2 linked regions of the Candidatus Pseudothioglobus singularis PS1 genome follow. The protein of the gene in region 2 binds, or shares a complex with, the protein of the main gene of each other region. Links are inferred from orthologs where the notes say so. Each region holds a gene or a part of one and is shown on either strand. Other genes may lie near its edges.

Evidence for each region. Proteins that work in one complex are often made in the same cells at the same time.
Region 1: the proteins of W908_RS07495 (region 2) and tldD are in contact, whole or in part, in a solved structure (PDB 5NJ9), measured with the Escherichia coli proteins. The link is inferred for Candidatus Pseudothioglobus singularis PS1 from one-to-one orthologs.

What each region holds. Positions count from the first base shown.
Region 1 is NZ_CP006911.1:351,767-358,316, reverse strand. Bases 3,089-6,087 are described here. They hold tldD (metalloprotease TldD), read right to left. Parts: upstream 5,298-6,087; coding sequence 3,879-5,297; downstream 3,089-3,878. Other genes in these bases: W908_RS01795 (YhdP family protein), read right to left, coding at 5,294-6,087; W908_RS01805 (NADH-quinone oxidoreductase subunit A), read right to left, coding at 3,429-3,785; W908_RS01810 (NuoB/complex I 20 kDa subunit family protein), read right to left, coding at 3,089-3,416. In the rest of the region: NADH-quinone oxidoreductase subunit NuoF, read right to left, coding at 1-595; NADH-quinone oxidoreductase subunit NuoE, read right to left, coding at 592-1,065; W908_RS01815 (NADH-quinone oxidoreductase subunit C), read right to left, coding at 2,319-2,933; more of W908_RS01810, read right to left, coding at 2,937-3,088; more of W908_RS01795, read right to left, coding at 6,088-6,550. UniProt on the Escherichia coli protein: Metalloprotease involved in CcdA degradation. Suppresses the inhibitory activity of the carbon storage regulator (CsrA).
Region 2 is NZ_CP006911.1:1,481,794-1,484,885, forward strand. Bases 263-3,092 are described here. They hold W908_RS07495 (metallopeptidase TldD-related protein), read right to left. Parts: upstream 2,421-3,092; coding sequence 1,104-2,420; downstream 263-1,103. Other genes in these bases: W908_RS07490 (FAD-dependent monooxygenase), read right to left, coding at 263-1,103; W908_RS07500 (CorC family transporter), read right to left, coding at 2,477-3,092. Also shown: more of W908_RS07490, read right to left, coding at 1-262.

The sequences.
Region 1 (6,550 bases), 1.1 Mb from region 2 along the record:
CAACGTTGGCTGGAAAAGGAGGTTTAAATCTTGGCTGCCCTTTTTTGCCCTCGAGGGACTCAAGTAAAGCTGTCTCCTCTCCACAAATGTATGCACCAGCCCCAAGATGAGTATATAAATCAAAAGACACAGATCCGCCTTTAAGGTTCTTTCCAAGTAAGCCAGCCTCATAGGCATCTTTTAAGCCCTCTTCAAAGCGATAATAAGGCTCCATAAATTCACCTCGAATATAGTTGTAGCCAACTGATGCATTCATTACAAATCCAGCAATCGCCATACCCTCAATCACAGAGTGAGGATTGTATCTAAGAATATCTCGGTCATGACAAGTGCCTGGCTCACCCTCATCTGAGTTACAAACGACATATTTCTGACCCTCTTGGTTTCGAGGCATAAAACTCCACTTCAAACCGGTTGGGAAGCCAGCGCCACCTCGCCCTCTGAGTCCTGAGGTTTTTAATTCTGCAATAATTTCATCTGGTGTCATTTCACCATTAAGAATTTTGCGCCAAACTTTGTAGCCACCATGTGCTTCATAAGTTGCAAGACTTGCTGGATTCTCTTTATCTATATTCTTAAAGCAAACTTCATTCATTTTAAATCTTCCAAAATTTTATCTAGTTTATTAGTTGTTAGATGCTCATGGTATTGGTCACCAATCTGGCACATTGGGCCGCCGACACAAGCGCCCAGACATTCAACCTTCTTGACACTAACTAAACCATCTTTGCTGACCTGTCCTGTTTTAACTTCGAGCTTATCTTCTAAGTAGGAAATCAGCTCATCTGATCCATTGAGCATGCAAGAAATGTTGTGACAGAATCGAATAACATGTTTTCCAACTGGCTTATGGTTATAGTTTTCATAAAATGTTGCAACTTCTTGGACACTAATTGCTGGCATGTCTAAGTAGTCAGCAACAGCTTGCATCAAGTCACCATTTAAGCTTCCACCATTCTCTTTTTGAACAATTGTTAAAGCTTGCATGACTGCGGAACTACCGCGACCTTCTGGATATTTAGAAACCCAAAGATCAATCTCTTTTTTTGCTTGCTCAGAAATCATCGATCTACCTCACCAAAAACAATATCTTGAGAGCCAATTATAGTAACAACATCAGATAGCATATGACCTCTAGACATCTCGTCCATTGCTGCTAAATGTGCAAACCCCGGCGCTCTAATTTTAACTCTGTAAGGCTTATTTGCTCCATCTGAAACCATATAAACACCAAATTCACCTTTTGGCGCTTCTACTGCTGTATAGGCTTCTCCCTCAGGTAAGCAGTAACCTTCAGTAAATAATTTGAAGTGATGAATCAGTGACTCCATATCATCCTTCATGTCTTCTCTGTTTGGCGGCGTTACTTTGTGATCATCAGACATCACCGGTCCAGGATTAGCTTTAAGCCAAGCAACACACTGATTAATAATGTTCGTTGATTGGCGCATCTCTTCCATTCTGACTAGATATCGATCATAGCAATCACCTGTCACACCAACAGGAACTTCAAAATCTAATTTATCATAAACTGAATAAGGTTCGTTTTTACGAATGTCCCATTCAACTCCTGAGCCTCTCAACATAGCACCAGTAAAACCAAGCTGCATTGCTCTCTCTGGGGAGACTATTGCTATATTGACGAGTCTTTGTTTCCAAATCCTGTTATCAGTTAAAAGATCAGAATATTGCTGAATACTTTTTGGAAAATTCTTTGCAAAGTCCTCAATAAAGTCAAGCAGTGAGCCTTGACGGTTTTCGTTAATCTCTTTGAGTTTTTCTTCAGACCTTAATTTTGAGTCTAGATATTGAGGCATGGTATCAGGCAAGTCTCTGTAAACTCCACCTGGCCTATAATAAGTCGCATGCATCCTTGATCCACTGACAGCTTCATAGCAATCAATCAATGTTTCACGCTCACGAAAGGCATATAAAAATACGCTCATCGCGCCAACATCTAAAAGCATGAGTTCCAATCCACATCAGGTGATTCATTATTCGAGTAATTTCATCAAACATCACTCTAATGTATTCAGCACGCTCGGGGACCTTGAGTCCAAGCATTTTTTCTATACTCATCACGTATGCATGCTCATTACACATCATCGATACATAATCGAGGCGATCCATATAACCAATGGATTGGTTATATGGCTTAGATTCAGCTAATTTTTCAGTGCCGCGATGCAAAAGTCCAATGTGCGGATCTGCCCTCTCTACAACCTCACCATCCAGCTCTAGAATAAGCCTAAGGACTCCATGCGCAGCGGGGTGCTGAGGACCAAAGTTAAGCGTGTAATTTTTCATTTCTGACATACTTACTTCCTTATCACTCTTGGAACATTAACATTAGGCTCAATACTCACAGGCTCATAAACCACTCTTCCAAGCTGGTCATCGTATCTCATTTCAACTTCACCAATCATTGGGAAATCTTTTCTAAGAGGGTGGCCCACAAAACCGTAATCAGTCAGAATCCTTCTGAGGTCATTATGATTCTCAAATAAAATTCCAAACAAATCAAAAGCCTCCCTTTCGAACCAGTCTGCACAGTTCCAGATTTTAGTCACAGATTGAATCATTAAATTATCAGTAGAAAGAAGAGCCTTGACTCTAAGTCTCTGATTACTTGACACTGATAAAAGATGGTAAATAACACCAAAGCGCTGGTCTTTTTGATTGGTTGATTTTTGCGCTTGTCGAGCCCTGCCAAATCCAGATGAACTTGCATTTCCATTCCAGTCAGATTCACCATAGGTTAAGTAGTCAACTCCACAAAGATCTATCAAAATTTCAAATTTAAATTCATCTTTAAGCTTATGACATACCTCAACAACGTTGTCACTATTAATAACGAGGGTAAGTTCATCATAGGCTTCAGTCACATTTTTTTTACCAAAGGCTTTGGATAATTTTTGCTTTAATTCTTTCATAACTTAGGTTCGAGCAATCGTGTTGGTTCTTCGGATTTTGTCTTGTAACTGAAGAATTCCATATAAAAGTGCTTCTGCTGTTGGAGGGCATCCGGGAACATAGACATCAACAGGAACAATTCGATCACATCCTCTAACTACAGCATAAGAGTAATGATAGTAACCACCTCCATTTGCACATGAGCCCATTGATAAAACATATTTGGGTTCTGGCATTTGATCATAAACCTTCCTTAATGCAGGAGCCATCTTATTTGTGAGTGTTCCAGCCACGATCATTAAATCTGACTGGCGAGGGGTTGGCCTAAAAACGATTCCAAAACGATCCAAGTCGTAACGCGATGAACCTGCCTCCATCATCTCGACAGCACAACAAGCAAGGCCAAATGTCATTGGCCATAGCGATCCAGTCCTTGCCCAGTTAATAACTTTGTCAAGTGAAGTGGTAACAAAGCCTTCTTTCATTAAGCCTTCAATAGCCATATTTAATCCTCATTATTCCCACTCTAGAGCCCCTTTTTTCCACTCAAAGATAAAGCCAACTACCAGAAGCAATAAAAATATAGACATTGCAACAAAACCAAACCAGCCTAACTTAGCCTGAACCACAGCCCAGGGGATGAAAAAAGCCACCTCGAGATCAAAAAGCACAAACAAAATAGCTACCAGATAGTATCGAATATTGAAGTGCATGCGTGAGTCATCAAAAGCTGGAAATCCACACTCAAACTGTGAGTTTTTTTCTTCGCTAGGATTACTTGGACCTAAAAGATAGCCCACGACTGTGAGGCCTACTCCAAAGGCAATTCCTAGGAAAATAAATACGATAATTGGTAAATAATTTTCGAGCATTGTTTATCCTCAACTAAACAGCGAAATATTATATCAAATTAATCGTAAAACAGCCAGTTAAAAAGCGTTTAATTAACCGGATAAGATATTAAATTAAAGCTGCGTACCACCCACAGTGAGCATGTCAACTTTGAGGCTAGGCTGCCCAACTCCAACTGGAACACTTTGCCCGTCTTTCCCGCATACACCAATGCCAGGATCTAATTGAAGATCATCTCCCACCATGGAGATTTGGTGGAGCACTTCATCACCGGCACCAATTAGGGTAGCACCCTTGATGGGTGTTGTAATTTTCCCATTTTTGATTAGGTAAGCTTCGTTTGCAGAAAAAACAAATTTTCCTGAAGTAATATCAACTTGACCACCATCAAAGTTCTTAGCATAAATTCCATCTTCTACTGACATCACCATATCGTCAAACTTGTCTTCGCCATTTAGCATATAAGTATTCGTCATTCTAGGCATTGGGATGTGTGCATAGGATTCACGCCTTCCATTTCCTGTGCTTGGCTTATTCATCAAGCGGCCATTCATTTTGTCCATCATGTAGCCTTTAAGAACCCCTTTTTCAATTAGAGTAGTCTCTTGAGTTGGCGTACCCTCGTCATCAATCGTTAAGCTGCCTCTTCTATTTTGAATAGTTCCGTTATCAACAATAGTGCATTTTTCACTAGCCACTTTTTCACCAATTTTTCCACTAAACACAGAACTGCCCTTACGATTAAAGTCGCCTTCTAAGCCATGTCCAATTGCCTCATGTAACAAAACTCCAGGCCAACCAGATCCCAGGATGACAGGCATCTTTCCTGCTGGAGCATCATTAGAATCTAATGCTACAAGAGCCAAACGGATTGCCTCTTTCGTATAAACTTCGGCCAATGAGTTTTCAGCAAAATAGCTGTAATCATATCGTCCACCACCGCCACTTGAAGACTGCTCAACCCTTCCATTATGCTCTACAATAACTGAAACGCTTACTCTTACCATTGGTCTGCAGTCAATCTCGTAAACACCATCAGTGGAGGCTATTAAAACTTCAGTATAGGCTCCAGAAAGTGAAGCACTAACCTGGACCACTTTAGGTTCTTTTCTTGCTATAGTATTGATTTGTCTCAATAGGTCAACTTTTTGCTCAGAAGTCAAACTATCAAGGGGACTAATGGCAGAATATTTAGAGGGATAATTAGTGCTCTTTAGAAGTTTAGGTGATGAATGAGGCTTACTACTGGATATGCCTTTTGCAAAATCTACTGCGCCTTGAATGGCCTTCAAGTTTAGATCATCTGAATAAGAAAATCCCGTTTTATCACCTGATACACATCTTGCTCCAACACCATGACTGATATTATAGGAGCCATCCTTGACTATCCCTTCGTCAAGAACCCAGGATTCTGCAACAGAATGCTGAAAATATAAATCAGAGTAATCTGAACCAGTGCCTGACAGAGAACTCAGTAGATTGTATATTTCAACCTCATTAATTTTGTGATCATTTAATAGTTGATTAATCATAAAACTTTAACTCCATCTAATTTTTCAATAATTGGCTCAGACCATGGACCTGAAATAACAAAAGTTATCTCAACAGTGTTATCTAGAAGTCCACTCATTACTTCACCACCAAAAAGCATCTTATCTGCAGCCCAAACCCCAAAACCAGCAAGACCTCCTCCAGCTAAATAAGTGGCTAAAGGGATCGTGTTAGCAATTGCTGGCTGAACGTTTGCTGCTAAATTATAGTCTCTTTTAATTAAATCAACTGAACCAGTTAACTCAATATCACTCTCTTCACTCTCTACAAGGAAGTAGTCCACTTTTGCAACTCCGTCATTAAATAATAATTTAGCGTTGATCTGGTCATAAACATAGCCCGCCTCTCTTAATTCACTTCTAGTTAACCTAAAACGATTTGCAATGGTCTCTAAATTAATAAATGAAATCAATTTAAAAAGATTGGGATCTTGGTTCGTAAAAACCCCCTCTGCAACCTCTGCTTGCATATAGCCAGTTACATTCTTTGGAGCAACTTGCCATGGCTCACAATCACAATATAACCGTAAATCGACACTAAAACCACCACCAATAACAGGCTCATTAACCCCAAATTTATTCAAAAAACTTGACAAATTTTGACTTGAAGCTTTAGCTCTTAAAGCTGTTTTTCCGTTTAACCAGCTTCCATTAAAAACTAAATCTTCTTCACTGAGGCCAATATTTTCAAAAACCAGGTTTTTGATTTCCATCACATAATCATGATTGATGAGATCAGCCTCAAAATTGGGAACTATTTTATTATTAACCTTGGAGTCTTTAAGAGACAGATGTAAGCTTGGAAAAATTTTAGGTGATAGTTTCCAATCATTTATATTATCAAGGCTTGAAATATTGAGATCCTTAAGGTTAAGAATATATTTGCCATCATTATCTATCAATAAAGTCAGATCAGCATATAAATCTTCTGATTTCATAATACTGCTCCATTCAACAGACGAGCGCTTGCTAATAAAAGCATCAATCGAACTACTCAAATGAGTCAACTTAACTTTTAAAGCCGAATTGTCCTCATTAATCCAATCTTTAGGATTTAATGACATTTGAAAAAGCTCGCCTCCAATTAACCCTTTACCTTTTGTTCTAATGAGACCGTCTTTAAAAGAGATTTGAGAATTAAATCCATCAACATTAATTTCTCCATCAAAAAGACTGAGTGAATTCTCAGATGCAAACATATCAAAAGTTAACTCTGGCTTTTGATCAGTATTTTT
Region 2 (3,092 bases):
ATTAAATTCATTCCATAACCCCTAAGCCATCTTATTGATTCGTTATTCTCTTTGTAAATCCAGTCCAGTCCTGTCATGGTCTTTGACATCATTTCATTGTCTAGCCTTCTTGCTCTTGCATACTTTCGAAGAACAATAAAATCTCCCATTGGTTTGTCAATATTTTCGGATAACTGTTTACTTAGCTCGATGACATCAGAAAAGCCCAGATTTGCACCTTGGCCAGCCAGTGGATGAATATTGTGAGCAGCATCACCAATCAATGCTAAATTTTCAAGAACGTACTCTTTTGCACTTCTTGAGACCAAAGGAAAACTTTTCTTACTACTTTGAAGCTCCAAAGATCCAAATTGATACTCTGATGCCTCAGATAACATTTTATTGAATATACTTATTGTTGTTGTTTCAAGCTCATTAGCAAGTGTCTCTTTACAGGACCAAACAATCGAAGCCTGATTTTCTGATAGAGGCAATATGGCAAGAATACTATCTGTTAAAAATCTTTGCCATGTGGTATCCATCAAAGGCTTTTCACTTACAATATTTGCAATAATTGCTTTTTGTTGATAATCATGCTCGGTGACTTGAATCTCTGCCAAACCTCTTACTTTTGAGTGAGGTCCATCTGCCCCAATTAAAAGGTTACATGAGTAATTTTCACCATTATCTAGATCTAACGTATAACCTGAGTCTGTTTTTGTGAGTTCAGTTAGCTTTGCATTAATCATGGTGACTTTAGATTGATCAACTGCATTAAAAAGGGCAGCTTGAATGAGATCATTCTCTACAATGTGACCTAAGTATTCAATGCCTTCATCTTTTGCATAGAAATTAAGATGGCCATGTGAGTTTTGATCCCAAACTTTGGTGGCACTAAACCCTTTTTTTCTTTTTATCTTATCCCAGACATTGATTGAACATAAAAAATCTTGGGTAGATGGTGTAATAGCGCTAACCCGGGTATGAAATGAGTCAGTTATTGTTGGATTAGAATTATTTGGGTCAATAATTGCAATACTTAATTCCATTTTTTTTGATAGTTCAACCACTAATGAGAGTCCAATCATGCCGCCACCAACTATGATGACATCAAACTCTTTCAATTACCCTTCCCCAGCAATTGTCATTTCACTTATCAAGGTGGTACCTACTTTTAGATTGCTTCTGAGATCAAAATCATTACCAACATAGGTAATGTTTTTAAGCATATCCTTTAAGTTTCCAGCTATTGTGATGCCAGAGACTGGGTATTGAATCTCTCCATTTTCTACCCAAAAGCCGCTTGCCCCTCGAGAATAATCACCTGTTGTTGCATTGACACCATGCCCCATCAAGTCTGTAACAATGAGGCCTTTTTTGATTTCTTTGGTTAGCTCAGCAAGCCCCCCATCATAATTAGAATTAACTCTACAATTACTCACTCCTCCGGCATTTGCGGTAGTTTTTAAACCAAGTTGATTAGCAGAATATTGGCCCATCATGTAAGTTGAAACTATGCCATTTTCTACAAAAAACTGCTTAGATTTTAATACACCGTCTAGGTCAAATGCTCTTGCTCCAAGTGTTTTAGCTTTTAATGGATCCTCAAATATACTGATCGATTCATTCAAAACAACCTTACCTAATGAGTCAAGAAGAAAAGAGGTTTTCTTGAATTGTCTTGAACCACTTAGAGCACCAAGCAATTGAGAGAATAAACCTGAGGACTGTCTTGGTACAAAAATAACAGGACACTTCTGAGATTTTAAATTTCTTGAGCCAAGTTTTTGTTGTGCTAGGCTTGCTGCCTTTTGACCTATTTTAGAAGGGCTTATTAAATCATTTGAATCTATTGCAATTGAATACTCATAAGCAGTCTGCATTTCTGCATCTCTTTTAGCAATCAAAGAGCAGTGAAGAGAGTGTCTGGTATTTTTTATACTTGTAACTAATCCATTTGAATTTGCGTAATAAGTTTCACCCTCATAACTTGATAATTCAGCGCCATCAGAGTTATCAATTTCATTCTGCTCAAGTGCGATTTGTTCACATTCTGTGGCAATTTCTATACTCTGCTTAGCTTCCAATTTCCATGGATGATAAAGATCCAAATCAGGTGCATCCCAAGCCATTTTATCTTTTGGCGCCAAACCATTAAATGGATCCTCTTGAGTGTATTTAGCAATCATACAAGCTGAATCAATAGCTTTTTTTAAGCTTTCTTTGCTAAGATCAACACTGGTCGCTTGACCTTTATTCTTTCCAAAATAGACACTGACATCAAAACTTGTATCCAAGTGATATTGAAGTGTTTCTACATTTGACAATCTTACTGCGGTTGAAACTCCTGAGCTCCTACCAATAGAAAACTCGAAATCGCTCGCTTTATTTTGCTTAATGAGGTCGATGACTAATTGCGTTGTCTGTTCTAGTGAATTCATAATGCTGGATTATACTAACTGACTGATATTAAATGAAGCCTCAATGATTGCTTTTTTCATTCTTTAACTTTGTGATCACTCAGCTTATGTTGAACTTCAAGAAGGTGTAGCCTACGGTTGTCTGTTTTTAAAACTTTGAATTGGAATCCATGAAGACTGATTTCACTCATTTGTTCGGGCAAGTAACTAAAGCCAGAGATAACTAATCCGGCAACAGTATCATAATCATCACTAGCAATACTCGAATTAAAAAACTCATTAAATTCTGTCAATGTTGTGTTGGCTTGAAGCAAATAACGACCATCGCCATAATCTATAATGTTGTCTTCTTCTTTATCATGTTCGTCTTCAATTTCTCCAACAATTTGCTCTATGACATCCTCTAAAGTTACCAATCCAGCTATTTCACCATACTCATCAAGTACTATTGCCATATGTGATTTATTTTGTTGAAACTCACGCAGTAAAGCTCCCAATGGCTTACTTTCAGGGACAGATAAAGCGTCTCGAAGATACTCTTTGTAGTTAAATTCTTCCTCTTGGTTCTGTGCAAAATGTGACAGCAAATCTTTAGCTAAAACAACACCTAAAATTGAGTCTTGCTCTTCGTTATGAATTGGAAATCTTGAGTGAGACGATGCCACCATAACCTGGAGGAGATTTTTTGTAGTT